One region of the Lactobacillus xylocopicola genome, then DNA from elsewhere that is predicted to be linked to it. Evidence: riboswitches for the same ligand, from Rfam matches in the RefSeq annotation. Region 1 holds a riboswitch; the other holds the start of a gene.
What was found. Region 1 has a riboswitch for magnesium ahead of mgtA (magnesium-translocating P-type ATPase). Riboswitches for the same ligand answer to the same signal wherever they lie in the genome.
Positions count from the first base shown of each region.

Region 2: it holds a riboswitch for magnesium, as region 1 does, so the genes downstream of both, mgtA (magnesium-translocating P-type ATPase) here and mgtA (magnesium-translocating P-type ATPase) in region 1, are expected to answer to the same signal.

Region 1 covers NZ_AP026803.1:1,366,363-1,378,626, forward strand. Annotated here, with positions in the region: gene rsmA (16S rRNA (adenine(1518)-N(6)/adenine(1519)-N(6))-dimethyltransferase RsmA) at 1-80, opposite strand, end outside; gene rnmV (ribonuclease M5) at 73-639, opposite strand; gene R8389_RS06630 (TatD family hydrolase) at 626-1,393, opposite strand; gene metG (methionine--tRNA ligase) at 1,393-3,369, opposite strand; gene mgtA (magnesium-translocating P-type ATPase) at 3,478-6,168, opposite strand; M-box (ykoK) riboswitch at 6,257-6,420, opposite strand; gene R8389_RS06645 (TPM domain-containing protein) at 6,477-7,136, opposite strand; gene R8389_RS06650 (deoxycytidylate deaminase) at 7,066-7,545, opposite strand; gene trpS (tryptophan--tRNA ligase) at 7,549-8,568, opposite strand; gene R8389_RS06660 (SOS response-associated peptidase family protein) at 8,666-9,268, shown strand; tRNA gene R8389_RS06665 (tRNA-Gly) at 9,359-9,429, shown strand; gene R8389_RS06670 (CPBP family intramembrane glutamic endopeptidase) at 9,470-10,132, opposite strand; gene R8389_RS06675 (Y-family DNA polymerase) at 10,241-11,554, opposite strand; gene greA (transcription elongation factor GreA) at 11,631-12,092, opposite strand.
Region 2 covers NZ_AP026803.1:138,781-151,044, reverse strand. Annotated here, with positions in the region: gene R8389_RS00765 (amino acid ABC transporter permease) at 1-46, shown strand, start outside; gene R8389_RS00760 (amino acid ABC transporter ATP-binding protein) at 58-690, shown strand; gene R8389_RS00755 (amino acid ABC transporter substrate-binding protein) at 702-1,517, shown strand; partial or broken gene R8389_RS00750 (helix-turn-helix domain-containing protein) at 1,703-1,891, shown strand; M-box (ykoK) riboswitch at 2,080-2,244, shown strand; gene mgtA (magnesium-translocating P-type ATPase) at 2,346-4,925, shown strand; gene R8389_RS00740 (hypothetical protein) at 4,922-5,077, shown strand; gene R8389_RS00735 (alpha/beta hydrolase) at 5,223-6,038, opposite strand; gene R8389_RS00730 (YibE/F family protein) at 6,035-6,796, opposite strand; gene R8389_RS00725 (YibE/F family protein) at 6,798-7,907, opposite strand; gene R8389_RS00720 (MerR family transcriptional regulator) at 8,018-8,755, opposite strand; gene R8389_RS00715 (D-alanine--D-alanine ligase family protein) at 8,780-9,868, opposite strand; gene R8389_RS00710 (FAD-dependent oxidoreductase) at 10,208-12,094, shown strand; gene R8389_RS00705 (hypothetical protein) at 12,116-12,264, shown strand, end outside.

The DNA of each region.
Region 1 (12,264 bases):
TTCTTCTTCGCCCGGACAAAATACTGGTTGATAATTGCCTGGGTTCTAACCGCCGATCCAATGGGAATTTCGTTATTCATGCTTAACCTCCTGGACGGCTTGTTCAAGGTCATTCAGCGTCACGCCAAAAGTTTGCAAGCGTTTATAAAACTGCTTGGCATTACCATAGCCAATCCGCAACTTAATGCCAACTTGTTCACGCAACTTACGTGCACCTTGACCGCTAGATAAACCTAGCCGCTGATAATCTCCAATGGTTAAATCACTAGGCAGGGCCTGCGCTTCATGCAGCTCACTTAAGGCCTTAATTAAGGCTGCTCGCGAGGCATGTTCCACGCCCAGCGAATTACCTCGTTTGTGCGGCTCACCTTCCTTGCGGGTAATGAAAGCCTGTTTAGCATCAGGTACTGCAGCCGTTACTAGTCGGCGAATGCGTTCGCCATTGAGATCAGGATCCGTCAGAATGATAATTGGTCTTTTTTTGGCTAGTTCTGCAAGTTCAATCAAGACCGGTTCGGGTACATCTGAACCATTAGTTTCAATTGTTTCAATCCCCGGGAAAAATTGTTTGAGCCGGGTTGTGTCATCTTTGCCTTCAACTACTACAACCGCATTAAATTGTTTTTTAGTTAAGACCATAAGCCCTCACTGTATTTGCATATGTTGCCTGGGCAACTTCTTCTAGTGGAATATTTTTCAGTTCAGCAAGCGCACGCGCCACGTAATAAACATTCCCCGGTTCATTCTGGCGACCGCGGTATGGTTTGGGTGTCAGAAACGGGGCATCAGTTTCAACTAAAAGCCGGTCTAGCGGCGTTTTTTGCGCAGATTCATGAACTTCTGTCGCCTTCGTAAAAGAAACTACGCCGGAATAGGAAAAATAAACATTCAGATCGAGAAACTTGCTTAGCCACCTCGCATCGCCATTAAAGCTGTGCAGAATTGCACCATATTCTAGGTTGCTGCTTTGCAAAATCTCGTAGCAATCACCAAAGGCATCCCGCGTATGGATGTCCACTGGCATTTTTAGTTCGTGGGCTAGTTCAAGCTGGCGGGCAAAAACAGCCCGCTGCTGATCACGGGGCGCTTCATCCCAATAATAGTCCAGCCCAATCTCGCCCATTGCGACCACACCAGGCAGTTGCAGTTGTTCAATCAGCTCATCTTCAGCCGCTTGATTATAGTCCCCGGCAACGTCAGGACAGTAACCGACCATGGCATAAACTTGATCAAAGCGCTGAGCCAAGTCAATTGCCCCTTTATTAAAAGTCGGATCCTGACCCACACAAATTAGCTTGGTCACACCTAATTTCTGAGCGCGCTCAAGATAATATTCTTCTTTGCCGCGAAAAGGTTCATCTTGCAAGTGAGTATGATTATCAATTAGTTCCATTAACCTAATTCTGCTCCCACTTCGTGTTCATCGCCTACTAAAGCCAACTTAACCATGCCACCTTGTTCACTTGAAAGCAGCATTCCTTGGCTCAAGTGTCCGAGCATCTTACGCGGTTTTAAGTTGGTCACAGCCAAGACCTTCTTATTTAACAGTTCACTGGCATTAGGGTAGAACTTGCGGATACCACTCAAAATTTGCCGCTCATTGCCATCGCCAAAGTCGAGCTGGAACTGCAACAACTTGTTCGAACCTTTAACCGGCTCAACTGCCAAGATTTTGCCGACTTGAATCTTGACCTTGTCAAAGTCATCAATTGTGATTTCCTTGGCTTGGCCCTGCTGGCTACGACTCTGCTTCTTTGGCTTGGCCTTGGCCATCTCATCTTTGATGTACTTAATTTCTTCTTCTGGCTTTAAGCGGGGATAGATTGGCGCGGCCTGTTCAACCACCTTAATCTGCCAGTCAAAGCCCCCAAATTCAAGGGTCTTGTGACCCTTATCCTGCCAGTCAAGACCCAACTGTCTAAACATTTCAACCGGTGTCTCAGTCATAATCGGGGCAATTAAGAGCGCAATTAACCGCAGACTTTCAGCCAAGTTAGACATTACCCGAGCTAATTCAGCCGTCTTCTTGTCCTTATTCAATGCCCATGGCCTTGTCTCATCGATATACTTATTAGCACGACTAATTAGTTGCCAGATATCCTCAATGGCCTGGGTAAAGTGAAGTGTGTCCATCTTTTCCTGGTAGTCCGCAATAGTCTCACTGGCAACGCGGGCTAAATCTTGACCAAACTCATCCTGGTCACCAGCCACCGGCTTGACTAGGCCAGCTTGATACTGATTAATCATCGAAACTGTTCGATTAAGCAAGTTACCTAAGTCATTGGCCAAGTCATAATTGACGCGTTCAACGAAGTCTTCAGGAGTAAACACCCCATCTGCCCCAAATGGTAGCGCCCGCATCAAGTAGTAACGCAAGGCATCAACACCATAACGGCTGGTAATTGATTCAGGATAAACGGCATTACCCTTGGACTTGGACATCTTGCCATCCTTCATGAGCACCCAGCCATGGCCAATAATGTGTTTAGGCAGGGGCAGCCCTAGGGCCATCAACATAATCGGCCAATAAATCGTATGGAAACGCACAATTTCCTTACCCACCAAGTGAATATCAGCTGGCCAAAACTGCTTAAATAGAGAATCATCCTCAGAACCATAACCCAGTGCCGTAATATAGTTGGACAGGGCATCGATCCAAACGTAGACCACATGCTTGGGATCACTTGGGACCGAAATGCCCCAAGAAACCGTTGTTCTCGTCACAGATAGATCTTCTAGGCCCGGTTTAATGAAGTTATTGACCATTTCCTTTTCGCGAGAATGCGGCAAGATGAACTCGGGGTGGTCTTGATAGTACTGGTAGAGGCGGTCAGCATACTTACTCATCCTGAAGAAGTAAGACGGTTCTTTGACTAGCTGAACCTCGTGGCCGGACGGTGCCTTCCCGCCGATTACATTGCCGGTATCATCCTTATAGACCTCGGCTAGCTGGGACTCAGTAAAGTATTCTTCATCTTCAACCGAATACCAACCGGTGTATTCGCCCAGGTAGATATCACCTTGCTGCAAGAGCTGTTCAAAAATCTGCTGCACTCCCCGGACATGCTCCTCATCAGTGGTTCGAATGAACTTGTCATAAGAGATATTCAGACTTTTCCACAGCTTTTGATAGGTCGCTGCCATTCGATCCACAAATTCTTGCGGCTTAATGCCTTGTTCTGCAGCTTTTTGTTCAATCTTAAGACCGTGCTCATCGGTCCCCGTCAAAAAGAAGGTATCATAGCCCTGACTCCGCTTGTAGCGCGCCATTACATCGGCTGCAATCGTCGTATATGCATTACCAATGGTCAAGCGACCAGATGGGTAATAAATTGGGGTCGTGATATAAAAAGTTTTTTGCTCAGCCATATTTTTCTCCTTAAGTTTTGTCTAACTTCATTATATTATACTACATCACTAAAAAAGAGAATTCCGGACGGAATCCTCTTTTCAAACGAGCCCTTTTTACTAGTAGCGCTAAATTAAGAACTCTTCACTTTTCAGGTAAAAGTGCTTAATCACCGTGGTGAGTAAAATATAGAGCACTAAAATTCCTAGCACAATCCACATGAAACTCATTGGGAGCTCGCCAAACTTTAGTTTGTTGCTCAAAAACGAGAATGGAATCAGCGTACCAATAATACTTGCACCAAAGGTGGACAAGATGACCGTGGCCGTAGCATGCTGACCCACAAAAGGCAAGCGCGGATCGCGCAAGGCATGGATAACCATTTCTTGAGTCCAAAGCGACTCAATAAACCAACCCGTGTGGAACAATGCAATAAAGGCAACCTGTTGAGCGGGGCTAATCGCATTATAGTTACCGCCAACCAGGTGCGGGCAGATCACAAAGTACAGCAAGCCAAAAGTTAAAATATCAAAGACTGAGGAAGTCGGTCCAAAGTAAAACATAAACTTCGGCAGTTTTTTGGTTGACCAAGTCCGTGGTACTTTCAGGTACTCATTATCCATATCATCAAAAGGTAGTGACAAACAACTGGTGCCATACAGCAGGTCCAAAACCAGTAACTGGAGCGGGAGCATCGGCAAAAATGGCAAGAAAGAGGAGGCCACTAATATTGACAAGATATTACCGAAGTTGGAGGAAAGAGTAATCTTGATATACTTCATCGTGTTGCCAAAGACTTTACGACCAATCCGAACCCCCGTTTCGAGCACATTGAGATCCTTATGCAACAAGATAATATCAGCAGACTCTTTAGCAATATCAACGGCCGTATCAACTGAAATTGAAACATCAGCGGCTTTCATTGCGGGAGCATCATTAATCCCATCGCCCATATAACCGACCGTATGCCCGTTTTGCTTCAGCAAGTTAATAATTTTAGTCTTATCTTCTGGTGAAAGTTTGACAAAAATATTGCATTCTTCAACCATCTTGGCTAGCTCTTCCGGTTTTTTACCTTCTAAATCTGCGCCGGAATAAACCGTATCAACGTTCAACCCCACCTGCAGACCAACCGTTCTGGTAACGGCCTCATTGTCGCCAGTCAAGATCTTAACGGTGATTCCATCACCCTTAAGACGGGCCAGAGCGACTTTGGCACTCTCCTTGGGCGGATCAAGAAAGGCTAAAAACCCGCAAAGAATTAGCTCATTTTCATCCTTGACCGAAAATTCGCCCACTGGGGCCGGATTCCGCTTATAGCCAATCATAATCACGCGCAGGCCATCATCATTCATGTTGTTGACCTTTTCCATTACCTTTTGTTTACGCTCTGGGGTTAGCGGCAGAATCTGGCCATCGACCTCAAGCTTGGTAGCAACAGCCATCATTTCTTCAGAAGCGCCCTTGGTTACCAGCAAGTGTTCGCCATGTTCACGATCAGCGTTCTCAACCACAACACTCATGCGCCGTCTGGAGAAGTCGAAGGGGATTTCATCAATCTTGTTATAATCACGCTGGATTTCACTAATATCGAGTTCGTCACCGGCAGCCTCGATAATTGCCTTGTCAATCAGATTCTTCATCCCCGTTTGATAATTAGCATTGATGTAGCCCATTTCCAAAATCCGCGGGTTTTCGTGCAAGTTCAAGTCATAATGGCGTTCTAGTACGACCTTGTCCTGGGTAAGTGTTCCCGTCTTGTCGGTACACAGGATGTCAGCAGAGCCAAAATTCTGAATCGAGTTCATTTTTTTGACGATTGTCCCCTTTTTGGACATCTCAATTGAACCCTTAACTAAGTTAGTGGTAACAATTACCGGCAGCATCTCTGGAGTCAGACCAACTGCGGTCGCAATCGAAAAGATCAAGGCATTAACCCAGTCACCCTTAGTTAGACCATTAATAATTAATACTAGCGGCGCAATGACTGCCGTCATAACAATCAAAAGTTTAGAAACGTTCTTGATCCCCACGTCAAAAGTCGTGTTCTTAACATCACTGTGGGCAATGTCATGCGCCAGCTTGCCAAACATGGTCCGCTCACCCGTGGCAAAAACTACACCTAAGCCAGAACCAGAAACAATTGTCGTTCCCTCGTAGAGAATGTTGGGGTAATCCAGATAGTCACGATCTTGACCTAATTGCGGTTTCTTAGTCGCAATTTTTTCAACTGGATTTGATTCACCATTGAGCGAACTAGATGAACAAAAGAGGTCTTTACTAGTAAGTAACCGCATGTCTGCCGGCACCATATCACCAGCAGCCAGACGAATTACATCACCAACCACCACCTTGCTGGTATCGATCTCCTGGTCCTTGCCATCCCGGATGATATCCGTGGTAACCGAAACCATTTTTAAAAGTGCTTCAACGGCACTAGAAGATTTGACATTTTGGATAAAACTAGTAATCCCTGAAATGACCACCATCGTGAGCATGATGGCAACTGTACTCAGATCTTTTTCTCCGGCCGGTACAAAAATATAGTCGGTACAGAGAGAAATTGCGGCCAGGGCTAATAAGACCAACGTAAACGGCGTTATAAAGGCCTCAGCTAGAAACTGCAGCTTAGAGTTGCGCTTACCAGACGCGATTGTATTGGAACCAAATTCCTCCCGGTTTTTTTCTGCTTGACTACTGGTCAGTCCGTCGCTGCTTGCATGGAGCCTTGCGAGTGTCTCCGCCCTATCCTCATTGGCAATGGCTTTGACTAGCTCCAGGTCCTTGTTGCTAGCAACTTCAGTTGGTTTTCTCAGCATCTTCATCACTCCTTTTCTTTCCAAAACACAAACAAACTAAAAAGAGATCGCCCTCATACCGCTGGCGACCCCCTTTTAAACAAGGTATCATTAATACTCGTCGTTCAGTTTTAACACTACGTGACGTAAGCTCAGGCTAGCTATCTGGTTACCGCCTTATCTCGACGGTAACTATTTAACTCATTGGCATCTCTGGATGTTTCTGAGCGATAGCATTTGTTCACGTAGGAGTCTCACCTAACAGTTTATTTGTTTTATTTGATTTGCACTGTGAGTGTAATACACATCACCAACTTAAGTCAACCCATTTACTTATTTTTTGAGTGCAAGTTATTTTTAAAGAATAAAGCCAGTCCCCCCAAAACGACCACGAGGGCTAGGGCAATTGGAAGTGCTAGCCGGTGGGGATGCGTGATTTGGGCGCGTTCCTCCGCCGACAAGTCGTACTTATCAAGCGAATACTGATACTGTTGGTCAATGGTGGTCGCACATGCTCTAAAGACGAAGCGTAAGCCTTGATTAAATTTTTGGCGGTTATTGCTGCGCAAGCGGTCGGACTGTGCCCGAATGATGCTACCGCGAATATCCGCGGTAAAGCCGCCGTGTAAGTCCTTACTGGTATAAATCTGGACGTTACGCTTCTGATCTTTACTACCTACCACGATAAAGACGGTGTGTTTATACTTACTCAGTTTTTTGGGCGTTAAATGATTCACCCGGTTTACTGTCTGCACAATAATTCGCGGTTGCTCACTCGTCTGCAGATAACGATCGTTCTTAGCCATAATCAACTTACTGGTTTCACGGTCCAGCAGATGACTATTGTCTTTGACGTTGGGATTGGTAAAAGCCGTCATCGTGCAAAACACCCCCACCAAGGCAAGCATTAACGTCAACTTAGTTTTCAACGTCTGCCAGCATTTGAGCCAATTGCTCCACGTAGTCGCGGTCAATTTTAATTTGCTCATAGGGCACCCCACATTCTTTAAACAACGCTATGGTTAACGGACTATCATGATAGTCAAAGTAATAATTAACTTTTTTGACTCCGGCCTGCGTCAGTGCTTTGGCACAATTGTAACAAGGAAAGTGCGTTACATAGATTTCCGTAGCGGCAGTCGAAACTCCGTTCTTGGCACATTGAATCAACGAGTTCATTTCCGAGTGAATTGTCCGCACACAATGCCCATCCACCATCTGATGACCGACGTCATCACAATGCGGAGCCCCCGTCACGGAACCGTTGTAGCCGGTTCCGATAATTCGATTGTCCTTGACCAAGACACTACCAACAAGCGCTCGCGCACAAGTTGAGCGTTGGGCAATCACCAGTGCTTGCATCATAAAGTATTGTTTCCAAGGAATCCGTTTACGCATTTTTTACCTCTTAAAGTAATTCAGGCCAATTGCCTCACGCACCTCAGTCAGAGTTTGATTAGCTACTTGATTGGCCTGGTCTGAGCCTGCTACCAGCATCTCCTCAACCTCAGCTAAATTTTGCTCAAAGTGGGCCCGGCGAGCCCGAATTGGACTCAATTCTGCTTCCATTACTTCGTTCAGGTAACGTTTAATTTTGACATCGCCCAAGCCACCTTTTTGGTAATCTTCTTTCAATTCTGCTACCTTATCCTTATCAGGGGCAAAAATATCAAGATAGGTAAAGACCGTATTACCTTCAACCTTGCCTGGATCCTCGACATGAATATGCCCCGGATCAGTGTACATTGACATGATCTTCTGCTTGACAGTTGCTGCATCATCAGACAGGTAAATCGCATTATTCAATGACTTGGACATTTTGGCATTGCCATCGAGTCCAGGCAACCGCCCCTGGCCTTGGGTCGGAAAATAACCTTCCGGTTCAACCAGCACCTGACAATTATATACACGGTTGAAAGTCCGCACGATCTCACGGGTTTGTTCAAGCATCGGTGCCTGATCATCGCCAACCGGCACCAGTGTTGCTTTAAAGGCCGTAATATCGGCTGCTTGAGACACTGGATAATTCAAAAAGCCTACTGGTAGGGACTCAGTAAAGCCTTTTTGCTTAATCTCAGCCTTCACAGTGGGATTACGCTCCAAGCGGCTAACCGTTACCAGGTCCATATAATAAGCTGTCAGTTCGAACAAAGCTGGAATTTGCGACTGCACGAAGATGGTTGAAATAGTTGGATCAAGTCCCACCGCCAGATAGTCCAGGGCAACTTGCACGAGGCTGGTGCGGATTTTTTCGGGATCACGGGCATTGTCAGTCAGGGCCTGAGTGTCGGCAATCATAATGAACGGGTGGTAATCACCAGTATTTTGCAGTCTAACCCGATTTTTTAAAGAACCAATGTAGTGGCCCACATGCAATCTCCCAGTTGGGCGATCGCCTGTTAGGATAACTTTCTTATTCATTCTATCTTGCCTTCCTTGAACTTTTAAAACCTATTTCATCTGCTAATTATAGTCAATTCTACCAAAAATCAAGTGATGATTAAATACGGAGAGAAAAATGTGCAATCAATTTCAATTAGCCAGTCTGGCTGAAATTAGCAAATATCTGATACAGGACTTAAACTTACCACTGGTCGAACCAGCTGCTCAGCTTCCGCAAGCGCAGCAAATCTTTCCCCAAGCGGCTGCACCTGTCTTGCTTTTTCAAGATAAGCAGTTAATCTTAGACAAAAAGACCTGGGGTTATCCCAGTTTATTCGCCAACAAGGTAATCTTCAATGCTCGTATTGAACGCTTTTTTGCGGAAAAACCGTCGCTGTGGAACAGCTCCTTTGCCAAACGGCGTTGTCTCATTATTGCCAAGCAATTCTTTGAATCCGGGCCGCAAACTTATCTAGCTAGCAACGGCCGCCGTTACCATGAACGTTTCAGTTTTCGCAATGAAACTGAACCATTGACCTTAATTGCCGGAATTTATCAAGAAGACCATTTCGCCATGGTGACGACTGCCCCTAATTCAGTGATGGCACCACTTCATGACCGAATGCCCTTAGTCATTCAACCCCAGGAATTGCGGCAGTGGCTCTTTCAAAACTTTACTTCATTGCTTGACCGTAGTCAGATACCCCTAGCTGTCAGCAAAATACCGCAAAGACAATAGCCAATCTGCTACTTTTGCTAGTTACCGGTCTAAATTTTTTAAATCGAAACTTGGATTTAGACCAAAAACATGGTAAACTGGTTCAGTAATGCGGGTATAGTTTAATGGTAGAACGTTAGCTTCCCAAGCTGAAGATGCGGGTTCGATTCACGCTATCCGCTTGAAAAAAAAGGCAATGACTTAAGTCATTGCCTTTTTTTGTTAGGTCATAATAACCAAGATCAATCCGTTAACTATTGCCAAGTAGACAGGCATCCAGAGCGTTTGGGTATAGAGGTAAGACCAAGCAAAGATGGCACCAAAGATCAAATTGACCACCAGTAACGGCAGCGAATTTTGCCAATTGAGCAGGCTAAAGACCAAGCCCGAAGCAAGTGTCCCCAGCGCAGCTGTCATTACGGTGTTACGCCGGAAGGCATAGTTAAACAAAAATCCAGTCGCCAGAAATTCCTGCAGCACAGGTACGACAATACCTACTGCCAATAATAAAAACCAGTACGTACCACTTGCTTCATGGTGCAAGTAGTCAAGCTGAAAGCCATACAGTTTGAGTTTGCCATAAGACTGTAACCACGACACGCTGATCCGCAGAACCGTCACGACCACCGTCAAGCCCACAATAAGACCGAATTCACTCAACCATGAGCCCGTGAAACTGCGGTCGAAATAACGCTGCTCCCGGTTAAAACGATAAATAAAAAACAACAAAACCATCAGTGAAATCGTGACAAATAAAATTAAATCCCAGATGTGAATTGGTGAATTGTTAGTAACAAGCTTAACTACGCCAGCAACCATTATGTAGCCAATTAAGTAAATGGCATAGCGAATTAGGTTGCCTTCTCTTGATGCTGGTGTATTCACAAAAATTACCTCTATCCAATGTGTACCTTACAAGTCCCATATTATAGCAAAAAAAGGCCGCTTTATGAAATGCCAGCTGTTTTTTCTCCTGCAGACCGGCCGTAATGCTTACTCATAAGCATTACCACCATTGTGACCACCAACCAGGCTGCTACGTCTGATGGCGGTCGCCCCCGGCAACAGACTGGAAGCCCGGATTAGACTGGTAAAACCGTACCTTTGTCTAATCCGATCGATAGTCAGATCAATGGTATGTTTTTTTAGCTGTTCAGTAGGTTGAACAAAAAAAGTTAGCTGGTCGCTAGTTGCAGGGACCAAGTGGCTACAACTTACTCCTATTTCTCGGACAGGCTCGCCATGCCAATTTTTGCGCAAAAGTGCAATGAGTTCTTGCACCAGCAGGTCAGTGTCATTAGTGGGAAGAATTTTTTGCTGAACGCTGAAACCCTTGCGGTTGCCATCTTGCTGATATCGTGAAAAGCCAATATGCAGACTAAGGCAGCCGGCCTGCAGGTGATGTGCCCGAATCCGAGCGGCCACCTGCTCACCAATTTCACGGAGGACGATTTCCAGCTCACGTTGGACCGTATAATCCCTCGTTAAGATTTGCGAATTACCATAGCTTTTCGTCCGCGGTTGGTACTTTTGGCTGATGATACTACGGTCAACCCCCCAACTCATGGCAAATAATTGTGCGCCAATAACCCCGAATTCTTTTTGTAAAATAGCCGGATCAGTGTGAGCTAATTCATACATATTATTAATCTGTAACCGGTGCAGACGCTTGGCCGTTCTCTTGCCAATCCCCCAAACGTCTTCTAAATTAGGAAGCCGCCAAATTGTGTCGGGCACATCAATGTAGTGCCAGTAATCAATCATCGATTCCCGGTGTTTAGCCGAAGTATCCATTGCCAACTTGGCCAGTAGGGGATTTTCACCGATCCCACAAGTCGTGTATAGTCCCAGCTCCTTTCTAATTTTTACTTGAATTTGCCGTGCCACCAAGTAAGGATCGTCACCAAACAAGTGCCAGGACTTGGTCATGTCAATCATCGACTCATCAATTGAATAGGCATGGATGTCCTCCTCAGCTGCATATTCCCGCAAAATGTCCAGCACTTGCATGCTACGCCTGATATATAAGTTCATATGTGGTTCTACTAAGATCAAATCGGGGGCCGCATCACTATTAGGTAGGTCACGCACTCGCATCACATTAGTCAAACCATACTTCTTTTTTGCCAGTGGCGACGCTGCCATGATTAATCCCGCGCCCGCTTTACTGTCAGGCTGGTGGGAAACCACTGCTAATACTGCCTTCATCGGATTGAGTCCCCGCTTAAGTGCCTCACAACTGGCAAAAAAAGACTTGTTATCAATCATCAAAATCACGCGATGCGGTTCATAGCGGTAATCATACATCATCTTCACCCTCTGTTCCAAACTACTGTTCGATTATCAATTATACAAACATACGTTTGAACAAGCAAGTGAAAACTTATTTAATCGCAATGATAGTTACCTGGTATTCACCAGCTGGTGCTTCTACCTTAACCTTACTTCCGACCGTTTTTTTCATGATGGACTGTCCCAATGGTGAATCATAGGCCACCTTACCGGCTGTAAGATCGGCTTCCAGCTGGCCCACAAGTTGATACTCCACTGTTTCTTCCTCATCAGCAAATTTCAAAGTGACGGTTTTGCCTAAGTCAACCTTGCCGTCTGCGCTTTTTTCAACAATTTCGGCATACTTTAACTGCTTGTCCAAGTAACGCAACCTGCTCTGCAAGTGTCCCAAGTCCCGTTTAGCTTCCGTATATTCAGTGTTTTCTGACAGGTCGCCTAAGGCTCGTGCCTCCTGCAAAATCTTAATCCGACGGGGCCGGTCCTTCTTTAACCGAGTAATCTCATCCTTGATTTTTTGGTAACCGGTTGGGGTCATTTTTTGATAATAAACCATTATTTTCTCTCCCTACTTTTTCTTTTAAAATTATCCACAAGCATTTAATCCTATTTTACCAGCATTTAAGCGACTTATTTGGCACTAAAAAATAAAGAGTGCTAATTATTTTATTTTTCCTAATCTGCATACTATAATAAGCAGTGTAAGGAAGAAATGAAAGTCTTCCGTT
Region 2 (12,264 bases), 410 kb from region 1:
CTTTCTAGCAAGAAAACTAGAAAAGCACTATCAGTATTACAAGTAGGAGGACGATCCATGCTTAAAATCAAAAACTTAGTTAAAAGCTTTAATGGTCGCAAAATTATTGCCAATTTAAACCTAGAAATTACGGATGGCGAAATCCTTGCCATTGTTGGTCCTTCCGGTGCCGGAAAAACAACTTTGCTGCGCTGCCTGGCCGGACTGGAAACGATTGATGCCGGCGAATTAACGATGGACGGTGTGCCCTTCGACCCCGCGCAAATGGCCAATGCCGATCAAGTGGTGGGCATTGTCTTTCAAGACTTTCAGTTATTCCCCCACCTATCCGTTATCGAAAACATCACTCTGGCCCCGCGTCTGGTTTTACAGCAGTCTAAAAAAGCCAGTATTGTTCAAGCCCAAAATTTGCTGACGGATTTGGGGCTAGCTGGCAAGGAAGAACTGTTTCCTTACCAGCTGTCGGGCGGACAGAAGCAGCGGGTTGCCTTGGCTAGGGCCCTAGCCATGAAGCCTAAGGTAATCGGTTATGATGAGCCGACCAGTGCCCTTGACCCCGAGCTGCGTGAACAAGTGGAAAAGGTAATCTTGACCCTGAAAGAACAAGGCATTACACAAATCGTGGTGACCCATGATTTTGACTTTGCCAAGCACATCGCCGATGAGATGTTGAAAGTGGAAGCAATTTAAGGGAGGTCACCATGAAGAAGAAAAAAATTTGGCTACCGCTACTGCTATTTTTGCTTTTCCCCCTGCTAACTGCTTGTGGCCGGGCTAAAACCAACACTGACCAGTGGCCGCGCATTAAGGCCACCAAGCGCGTCATTGTCGGCCTTGATGATACATTTGTACCACTAGGTTTCCAGAATAAGGCTGGGCAGATTGTGGGCTTTGATGTTGACCTGGCCAGGGCTGTCTTTAACTTATACGGGGTTAAGGTCGACTTTCAACCGATTGACTGGTCCATGAAGGAAAACGAGTTGCAAAATCAGACCATTGACCTGATTTGGAACGGTTATTCCAAGACGGCTGAAAGAGCTAAAAAAGTCAACTTTAGCAACAGCTACATGAAAAATGACCAAGTTATCGTCGCCCTCAAAAAAAGGGGTATTCGCCGGTTTAACGACATGAAGGGGAAGAGACTGGGCGTACAAAACGGGTCTTCCGGTTATGATCGCTTCGAACAACAACCCCAGCTCTTGAAAGACTTCATCCAAAACCGGACCCCTGTTCTATATGATAGCTTTAACGAAGCCTTTATGGACTTGAACGCGGGTAGAATTGACGGTTTACTAATCGATCGGACGTACGCCGACTATTATTTGTCCCATGACCGCAATCCTGCCAGGTACAAACTGGTAGCTGGTAACTTTAAGCATGAAAGTTTTGTCGTTGGGATCAGAAAGTCCGACCGCGAATTATCGCGCAAGCTTAACGCTGGCCTTAAAACCTTAAAAAGGTCCGGTAAACTAGCCAAAATTAAACATAAGTGGTTTGGCACAGAGCGCCCAGACTAAGTCAAAAAGTTAACGATTTATCTTTTGCTAGTTTCAATCCAAGTGGATTGAAATAAGAACTTAAAAATCATGGTAAATTGTAAAATGAAGTTGAACACTTGCCCTGATTAGAAAATGAAAAAAAGTCCATTGGACTTCTCTGATAGAATGTAATTAACACACCAAATTCTAGAAAGAAGTTGCCAATGAACTCGCTTAATTCTACCATATCTGCTCACCAAAAGGGCCAACATCTTGCTTGGCAAGACCGCGTGCTTATCCAAGTCTTGCGCCAGCAGGGCCAGTCCCTGCGTCAAATTGCCGCTAGTCTTACTTGTTCGCCCACAACCGTGAAATATGAGCTTGAACGGAGCCAAATTTCTTTATACCATGGTTAACGGCACCGCTATGATGCCCAAGCAGCGCAAAATCTTAGCCTACCACACACCCGATGAATTATATGAGAGAAGAGAAGATTAGATTGCATCTATCAAATCAAGTAAGGTGTTCAACTTAAAATTGCAATTTTCAATTTAATTATAATTCTTCCTTGACATTAACTAATTGGCATGGTAAATTCACAACGTTGATTTAATATACGAGGCTCCTACACGGACATAAGCTACTGTACAGAAACGTTGCGAAACGCCAATGTATAGGACAGAAATAACCGAACGAAGGTTATTTCCCAAGTAGCTAATGACTGACGTCTTTACGCCGGGTAGTGCTAAAATAACAAGATTTATTTTAGGGAGCCGCGATTTATTCGCGGCATTTTTGTTGCTGTATTTATAATTGCGGCTTTTTGTAGGAACCTCTTTGACTTAATTGTCAGGAGGTTTTTTTATTATGTATAAGACAGAAGATTACAACAGAGTCGCCCAACAAGCCCCGCAGTTGGCATTAAAGGTATTTGCTTCTGGGCCTGGCGGGCTCAGACGACAAGACCTAGCCGAACACCGTAAAAAGTACGGCAGCAACAAACTTGCTTACCGGCGCAAAACGCCCTTATCCGTCCAATTTTTACAAGCCTTTGTCACCCCGTTTACGCTTGTATTAACCGTGTTAGGGATAATCTCATTCTGTACCGATTATCTCTGGAGTGCTCCAGCCGATCGTGATCTAACGGGGACAATCATTATTTCAATCATGGTTTTGACCAGTGGGGTTATGTCCTTAATTCAGACAGTTAAATCCAACAATGCCGCTGACAAGCTTCAATTATTGGTCAAAGTGAAAGCCGATGTATATCGTGATGGCGAGCTCCAGGAAATTCTGCTCGAAGACTTAGTTGTTGGTGACTTAGTCAAGCTATCGGCGGGTGATATGATTCCGGCTGATATCCGGCTGATCAACACTCGGGACTTGTTCATTTCTCAGGCTGCGCTGACGGGAGAAAGTTACCCCGTTGAAAAACGTGCTAAACACCAGCAGGGCAGCTATGAAGACATAACCGATTATCCGACACTCGCCTTTATGGGGAGTAACGTCGTCAGTGGGACAGCAACCGGTCTAGTGATCGCGGTTGGACAAAATACCCGTTTCGGACAAGTTACCCAAAGCATCACCAATAATAAACCCACCCCCACTAACTTTGACCTGGGAATCAGCAAGACGTCATGGCTACTCATTCGCTTCATGGCAGTGATGGCCCCGATTGTCTGTATTCTGAATGGTCTAACCAAAGGCGATTGGGGGCAAGCATTGTTATTTGGACTTTCAACCGCAGTAGGCTTGACCCCCGAAATGCTCCCGGTAATTGTAACGACCAACTTAGTGCGGGGAGCTTTGCGCATGTCAAAGGGTGGCACCATTGTAAAAAATGTTAATTCAATCCAAAATTTTGGAGCCATGGACGTATTGTGTACCGATAAAACTGGTACCTTAACCCAAGACAAGATCATTTTAGAGTATCATTATAACGTCAATCATCAGGAAGAAGACCAGGTTCTAAAATATGCGTATTTAAATAGTCGGTTTCAAACTGGCCTGAAAAATTTAATGGACCAGGCAGTTATTAAAGCGGCTGCAAGCGAACTAAAAATTGACGATCGGCAATACGAAAAAATTGATGAATTGCCTTTCGATTTTTCCCGGCGCCGAATGAGCACAATCGTAGAAACAGCTGATGGATTGGTACAAATGGTCACCAAAGGAGCAATCGAGGAAATGCTCTCAGTGTCTAATCGCGTATTGTCACACGGCCAAGAAGAAATCCTGACCAAGGACTGGAAGAAAAATATTTTGCAGCAGGTAGCCGATTTAAATCAGGACGGGTTACGAGTTTTAGGTCTGGCCATCAAAAATAATCCTCAGCCAAGTGCAGGTGATGAATTATCCACAACCGATGAAACTAATATGATCTTCTTAGGATATCTAGCTTTTCTGGATCCACCCAAAAACACCGCGGCCAAAGCCATTAAGGCGTTAGCTGAACACGGAACCAAAGTTAAAATCATCACTGGCGATAGTCTCCCAGTTACAGAGGCCGTGTGCCGCAACATTGGCTTCGACGTCACCAATATTATCACTGGACGGGACATCCAAAGTTTCAGTCCACATGAATTAGGTCAGGCAGTCGAAAGCAGCAACGTTTTTGTCAAAGTCTCTCCCGAGCAGAAGGCACTGATCGTTAAGACTCTCCGTGATAATGGTCACGTGGTCGGCTTCTTAGGTGATGGAATTAATGATGCACCATCGATTGTCTTACTCCAAAAAGATTTAATGATCTTAGAACGGGGCGTTGTGGTCGGACGACAAACCTTTGGCAATATTATGAAATATATCAAGGCAACTTGCTCTTCTAACTTTGGTAACGTATTGTCGGTTTTATGTGCCAGCGCATTTCTCCCCTTTCTACCCATGCAGCCAATGCAATTACTATTTCTCAACTTGGTCTATGATCTATCCTGTCTCTCGATTCCCTGGGACAACATGGATCCCGAATACCTAAAAGTTCCGCGCAAATGGGAGGCTAAAAGCATTGCCAGTTTCATGAAATATATTGGTCCAACTAGTTCCGTCTTTGACATTACCACCTATTTAGCAATGTATTTTATCATCTGTCCAGCCGTGATTGGACATGGCTACGGAGCAACCTCAGGAACTATGCAGCAAAACTTCATCAAGCTCTTTAATAGCGGTTGGTTTGTCGAGTCGCTCTGGACGCAGACACTGGTCTTGCACGTTTTGCGCACGGAAAAAATCCCCTTTATCCAAAGCCGCGCTGCTGGCCTCGTCACCTTGGTAACCTCACTTGCCTTGGTCTTCGGTTCCGTTCTGCCGTTCACAGTAATTGGCCAGTTCTTGCAGTTGTCCCCCTTACCCGCTAGTTTCTGGTGCCTACTGACAGTTACCTGCCTTGCTTACATTATCCTAGTCACCATCGTCAAACGCTGGTACATTAACAAAACAGGAGCATTATTATGAAAAGAAAAACTATTACTTACCCTGTCCAAACCGCACTTGCACTAACATGGATAGGCTTGGGAATCGCCTGGTTATTGCATCAACAGCTTGCACCAGCAATTTTATTTACCACTTCAGGTGCGTTTATGCTGGTTGATACCATCATGAATTAACCAAAAACCCACTAGGCAATGACAATTCTTCCTGGTGGGTTTTATTTTATCCAATTGATTTTCAAACTAGCACTAGTCACGCAACAAAAGATAACCGGACAGCGGTTATCTTTTGCGATTTCAACTATTTATCAGTGCACCTTTCTCACTGCCACTCGCTGGCCAGCCATTCTTGGGCCAGGTCAAACCAGTGGGCGGCATGCGGATTATCTTGCCACTCCTGTCCCTTAACGACCATATCCGTGCGGCCAAGCGAAAAACCATGGCCGCCCCGGTTAAAGAGATGAACCTCGCACGGTACGTTTTGGTCATGGAGAGCAGTGACATATTCCAACGTATTAGTGACTAAAACAATTGGATCATCCCAAGCATGAAAGATGAAGGTCGCCGGTGTGTCACTTGTGACCCCTAACGAGCTGTTTTTAATAAATTCATCCTCCGGTACCAGATCCACTTCTCCTTCCGGAACTTCAAAGCCCAACTTAGCCAAGTTAATCAAAGGATAACCTAAAATGGTCTTATTGGGCAACACATCTACTTGCTTAAAGGCAAACTGTTCTTGATAAGCAGCGGCATTAGCCATGCTATTGGCAAAGCTTGCAACATGGCCGCCAGCTGAGAAGCCAATGGTCACAATCTTTTCTGGATCAATCTGGTATTCTGCGGCGTGGTCGCGGAAATACTTGATCGTCGTTAAGACATCAAGCCCCGCATCAGGGTAAATGTCTCCTTCCTGCACCAAGTTGTATTCCATTACCACACTATTGAAACCATAATTGTTAAAGGCAAGTGCAACGGGTTCGCCCTCTCGCTTGGAGAGGTGATCGAAGCTGCCACCTGGAATCACAATTGCCAGTGGATGCTGGGGGGTAACCAAGTCACCAATTGTCGCCAAAGTGTAGGTATGAACCTTGAACTTACGTCCATTAAAGTTAGTTAATGTTAAATCTGTTACTTTCATTTTTTCACCTTATTTTTTGCCATTGCTCTTGTGATCAAGGCGGTTGATAATGGTACTGTTAATAATACACCAATGAGTGAATACAAGATAATTAGCGCTTCATTAACAAACATTTTTTCGTTCAAAACCTCACCCAAGGTATAGTTTAAGCGGATATACCATAAAAACAGCGATAAGAAGCTGCCAAACATCCCAAACAAAATCGTATTCATGGCCGTGCCCAAAACGTCATCGCCAATCTTAACTCCACTTGCCCGTAATTCTGCAGTCGAAATCTCCGGCTTGTGCTTCTTGATTTCAAGCAAACCCGAACTCATTGCGACGGCTGCCTCCGCAACCGCACCGAGCATTGAAAAAATTGCCACCGCAACTGCAATCAAGGGATAACTAAGGCCTGGCATCTGTGATAAGCCCACCAGCATTTCACCGGCCTCCGGTCCCAAACCGGCCGCTTGAGCCAACCACTCAAAGCCCAGAATCAGTACACTGACCGTCAAGCAAATCCACAATGCCGAAAAAAAGGAATTTTTGGCAACTAGATAGTCATGTGTACCTAAGAAGATTATCGTCACCAGCTTTAGCGGAATAAAAATTAGAATGAGAATGGGAATACTGATTCCCCAAGAAATAAAAACGGCCAATAAAATTAGTAGTAAAGTATTAATCAAGACACTGAAAAAACTGCGAATTCCAGTTTCACCACCAACCACAGCCATCAAGACGGCTAGGACAATTAATAAGGCTGTTAACGTGCTCATTTTATTCACCCACCTTTGCTGGTTTATTTTCCAAAAACCAAAGACTGCAACCCGTCGCAAAGACCACGGTCAAAACAATCCCAATGGCAGAAATAACACTCTGGGTGACCCCTAATGACAACGTAAAACCAAAGGCCGATTTAAGGCTGTTATTATCGCGCAAATAAATAATTGTCTGCGGCAAAGCTTCCGACATAAAAATCAACACTAAAACATTGATTAGCGGACCCATGATCTCTTGCCCCATGGTCCGCCCACTATTAATTAATTGCTTGGCAGTCAGGTCTGTCGTAGTCTGGACTAACTCATACAGACTGGAAACGATATCCGTTGCCTCATCCATAACCGCACCCAGTATACCCAATAGCGTTTGGGCTAAGAAGATCCCGCGCGGATCTTGGGTAGCATAGTCACCTGTCTCATACTTGATTTCAGACTCGCCCGTCAGGCGCATAATCACATAACACAAAACAAACGACACAAACACCCCCAGCAGGGTCGCGGCCCAGGTTGCCAGCATCTTGCGATTAAAGCCCTGTACCAGCAGTAGACTGAAGAAGGAGAAGACCACATCGGCAACACCAAATAGTAAGACAATGTAAGAACCGTTTAATTTAATGTTCAGCATAATAACCAGGTAGAAGAGCACCCAGCTCAGCGTCATAGAAGCAATTAGACCGAGCGCTTTTTTGCCTGAAACGGCAATTAATAAAGCCGCTGTAACGGTCAGCGCCAGCACCAATACCCAGTCTCGTTTCGGATTTTGGATGGCGGGTTCACCTTTTTTGATATTAACAAAAATCCGCTGACCCGCTCGATATTTTTGCGTTACTAGCTGGGACGGATAGTAAAAGTTTTGCGTCGTAAAGTGCCGACCCTGGTGCTCTCCTGATAAGACCTTTAAGTGTAAGACTTGTTTTCTGGTTTCATCCTTATTACCATAGACATCTGTACTTTTTTCCACCAGTGTATCTTTGATTGTCTTGTCGGTAATAACCGCCACATCATCTTTGACATAAATATTAGTGGCAAAGTAAGTCCCGGCTGTTAACACCAGTCCAATAACGGCCACAACTAGTGCAAGCAAATGGCGATGCTTAATCTTGTTCATTTCATCAGTCCGATCTCTTCTGTTTACTGTACCCCAAAAGTAGGTCCACTTCCTTAAAAATTTACTTAAATTTCATCAAAAAGACGACTTTTATTAAAAGTCGTTTTCATTTACATATCAATAAAGCGATGCCACCAATGCTGCTTTGTTGGTTCTACCTGCATATCCGCTAAAGTTCGGTGGTCATTAGCAATTTTTTCAGCATTTTCCTTGGCCTTAGACAAAATTTCTTCGTGTACTTGGTCGCTAGGCTTTTGTTCGTCTTGCATAACTTGAGCCCGCTTCTCGGTTGCAGTCAGCGGCCGCTCTACTGGCACTTCAGCCTCAAGGCCGGTTTCACTCACAATCCCCGAAATATCCGGCAGGGCAGCCAACTTTTCTGAATCAACGGCAGTTTGCTGGTTTTCAAGGAGTTCTTGATTTTGCTTTTCAATCCGGTCTAACTGCTGGTGCAAATTAGCCAGTTCCGTATTTTGCTGCTCAATTGTTTGTTGGAAGGCATTAAGCAATTTGGTCATTTGCGGTGTCGACATTACTTCCTGTTTTGCGCCCTTGTCTTCAGCTTCAGTTTTTGTATTCTGGTCACTAACTGCAAAAACTTGCTGGGCCGCCTCTTGCAAGGTTAGACCATGCTCTTGAGCCAACTGATGAAAGTCCTTTAAATCCTGCAAGTCTTGCTTGCTGTATAACCGGGCTTTCTGCTTGGTTCTGACGTAATAATCTGCTTTACCGGTAACGCGCTCAACGATAAGCGAATACTTACGTAAGGTCGCAACACTAATCTGCAACTCTTTGGCAGTCGCCGCCGGCGCGGTTAATTCTTCAAAATGATGCTTGTCACTAGTCATAAAAGAATACTCCCTCACCCATTGTTATTGACCAATCTTGTGCAACAAGGTCTGTTTATGCTCATATCGCTCTAATCCCAATTCAATCAGTTTGGTAATCAAAGCGGTATAGGAAATACCTACTTGCTCAAAAAGTTTAGGATACATGCTGATATTAGTAAATCCTGGCAGGGCATTGACCTCGGTCAAGATAACCTTCTGATCGCTTGCACGCAACGTCGAATCAATTCGCGCAAACCCACTACACTCTGTTACCTGGTAAATTTTCAGGGCATTGGTCCTAACCTGCTCTGCAATCTCGGGCGGAATAGCAGCCGGAATCTGCAAAGTTGTAGTTGAATTTTCATCGTACTTGTTTTCATAACTGTAAAAAGTACCCTCAGCGTTGATAATTTGACCCACCCCTGAAACTTGCGGTTGGTCATTGCCCAACACCGCAGTCTCAACTTCAGTGCCGTGGATAGTCTCTTCGACCAAAACCTTGTCGTCATATCTAAATGCATCAGCCAAAGCTGCTTCATACTCCTTGGCAGTAGTTACATGGTGTACGCCAACGGACGAGCCTTGGTTAGCAGGCTTAACAAAGAGGTCATTACCTAATTTGGCACTAACTTTAGCATACGCATCGTGATCATTGCTTGGATCTTCATATTCAAACCGTTTAATCGCAATCCAATTCGCTACAGGCACACCAACTCGTTGGGCCAGAATTTTAGTGAATTCCTTATCCATCGTTACCGCGGCAGACAATACATCATCACCGACAAAGGCCTTGTCCAGCACGCGAAAAAGGCCTTGCAAACTGCCATCTTCGCCTAGATTGCCGTGAACAATCGGAAAGAAAACATCAATTTCAGCCAAGTTGGCTAACTCCACCAAGTTGGCGATATTAGCTGCCTGATGGGGATTTTTAACCGTGTACTGCGGATTTTCAAGTACCTTGAATGCATCCTCTTCGCTAGCAATATAGCCTGAATTAGTAATCCAAATCGGATGAACTTCAAACTTGTTTTTATCGATCGCACTATAAATGTTGTGGCCCGACATAATTGAAACTTCATACTCAGATGAATTACCACCAAAAATAAGACCAACCTGTGTTTTCCTAGTCATTGTTTCTACCTCATATGTTTTAGCTTTTTTTATTATACGGCATTTACTAGCAGAAAAATTACAAATTCACTAATTTTTAGCAAATAATTTTCGGATCCGGTTAAAACCTCATCGAGCCGGCCTTAAAGCGCCAATAATTTAATGGCTATGTTATGTAGAAACAAGCTAAATTTAGTCTAACTATACAGGATAGTAGTAATCCCTACAGTGTTGTAAAAAATCTAGTTATAGCAATTTTGTTATTTAAAAATTGCAAAAAAACTATTTGATTCGCCCCAGCTGTAAGCGCTATGCTATTTTCAAAAGGATTTAAAACAAACATTAGCGAGGTAGTAAAAAATGGAACTAAAAAGTGGTCAATACAATGTCAAGGCGATGGGACACGGATCTGAAGCCATGCCGATGACGGTGGAAATTAATGATAATAAAATTACTAAGATCACGGTTGATTCAGCTAGCGAGACTAAGGGCGTGGCGGATGAGGTTTTTCACCGACTCCCCCAAGAGATTGTCGCCAACCAAACGCTCAACCTTGATGCGGTCAGCGGTGCCACCATTTCTAGCCACGGCGTGATCGCTGGTGTAGCCGCTGCAATTACCCAAGCCGGTGGTGATGCTGCCGCTTGGAAGCACCGGCCAAAACCGGCCGTTGCTCAACAGCAAGACGAAGTGATAACCACTGATGTGGTTATTGTTGGTGCCGGTGGTGCTGGCCTGGCTGCAGCGGTGCGCTCTATTCAACACGGTGAACAGGTCGTCATCCTTGAAAAATACCCACAAGTTGGCGGCAACACAAGCCGGGCTGGTGGTCCTCTGAATGCAGCTGATCCAGAGTGGCAGGGCAAGTTCGCGGCTCTGCCTGGTGAAAAAGAAACTTTGGAGGAACTAGCAGCACTGCCGCTCGATCAGATTGACCCAGAATACCAGGAAGACTTTGAGCAGTTGCAGGCACAAATCAAGGATTATGTGGCAACTGGGGCAGACCACTTATTTGATTCCACCCTCTTGCACGAAATCCAAACCTATCTTGGCGGAAAGCGCACCGACTTAAAAGGTAATGAAATTCACGGCAAGTATAACTTGGTCCATGAGTTAGTTACCAACGCTCTGAACTCGGTTAAGTGGCTGACGGATTTAGGCGTTAAGTTTGATAATAGTGAGGTTACCGAGCCGGTGGGCGGACTCTGGCGGCGCGGGCACAAACCGGTAGAACCGATGGGTTATGCCTACATTCATATCTTGGGCGATTGGGTGAAAAATCATGGCGTCGAACCACACCTGGAAACTCAAGCTGAGCACTTAATTATTGAGCACGACAAGGTCTGCGGCGTAATTGCCACCCGCGCTGACGGTAGTATGTTAACTGTCCACGCCAAGGCAGTGATTTTAACGGCCGGCGGCTTTGGCGCTAACACCAAGATGGTCCAAAAGTTCAATACGTACTGGACCAGCATTGCTGACGACATTGCTACCACCAATTCCCCTGCAATCACTGGCGATGGTATTCGACTAGGGCTTGAGGCTGGCGCTGACTTGTTCGGCATGGGCTTTATTCAGTTAATGCCCGTTTCTGATCCGCAGACGGGGGAATTATTTACCGGACTACAAACACCTCCAGCCAACTTCATCATGGTCAACCAAAAGGGCCAACGCTTCGTCAACGAGTTTGCCGAACGAGATACCTTGGCCAAGGCAGCGATTGACAATGGGGGCTTATTCTACCTGATTGCTGACGATCAGATTAAGGAAACTGCCTATAATACTAGTCAGGCAGCAATTGATGCCCAAGTCAAGGCTGGTTCCTTACTCAAGGCAGACACACTCACAGAACTAGCTCAAAAAGCAGGTATGGATCCAGACACTTTAGTTAAAACCATTAAAACTTACAACCACGCTGTCGACCAAAAAAATGATCCTGAATTCCACAAGAACGTCTTTGGTCTTAAGTGCGAAGTTGCACCTTTCTATGCCACACCAAGAAAGCCAGCCATCCACCACACCATGGGCGGGCTGACCATTGATCCCCAGGCCCGAGTTTTGAACCCAGCGGGACAAATCATTAGCGGCCTCTACTCAGCCGGTGAAAATGCCGGCGGGCTTCATGCCGGTAACCGTTTGGGGGGTAACTCACTTGCCGATATCTTCACCTTCGGCCGGATTGCTGCTAACACCGCTTATGAAGAAAGCCAGGACCTAGATGCAGCTAGCGCAGCTTCCCAAAATTAAGCTTTAAGAAAGGAACAAACCATGTTTTTAAAAAGCCACTTCGGCACTATTATTACCGCCATTTTAGCTCTAGTGATGGGCTTCATCATGGCAATTGCTGTTATCCTGGTTGACCAACTTGGCTTGACCTGGACAGTTTTATTCAAGCTCTGGGCAGAAATTTTCTTTAT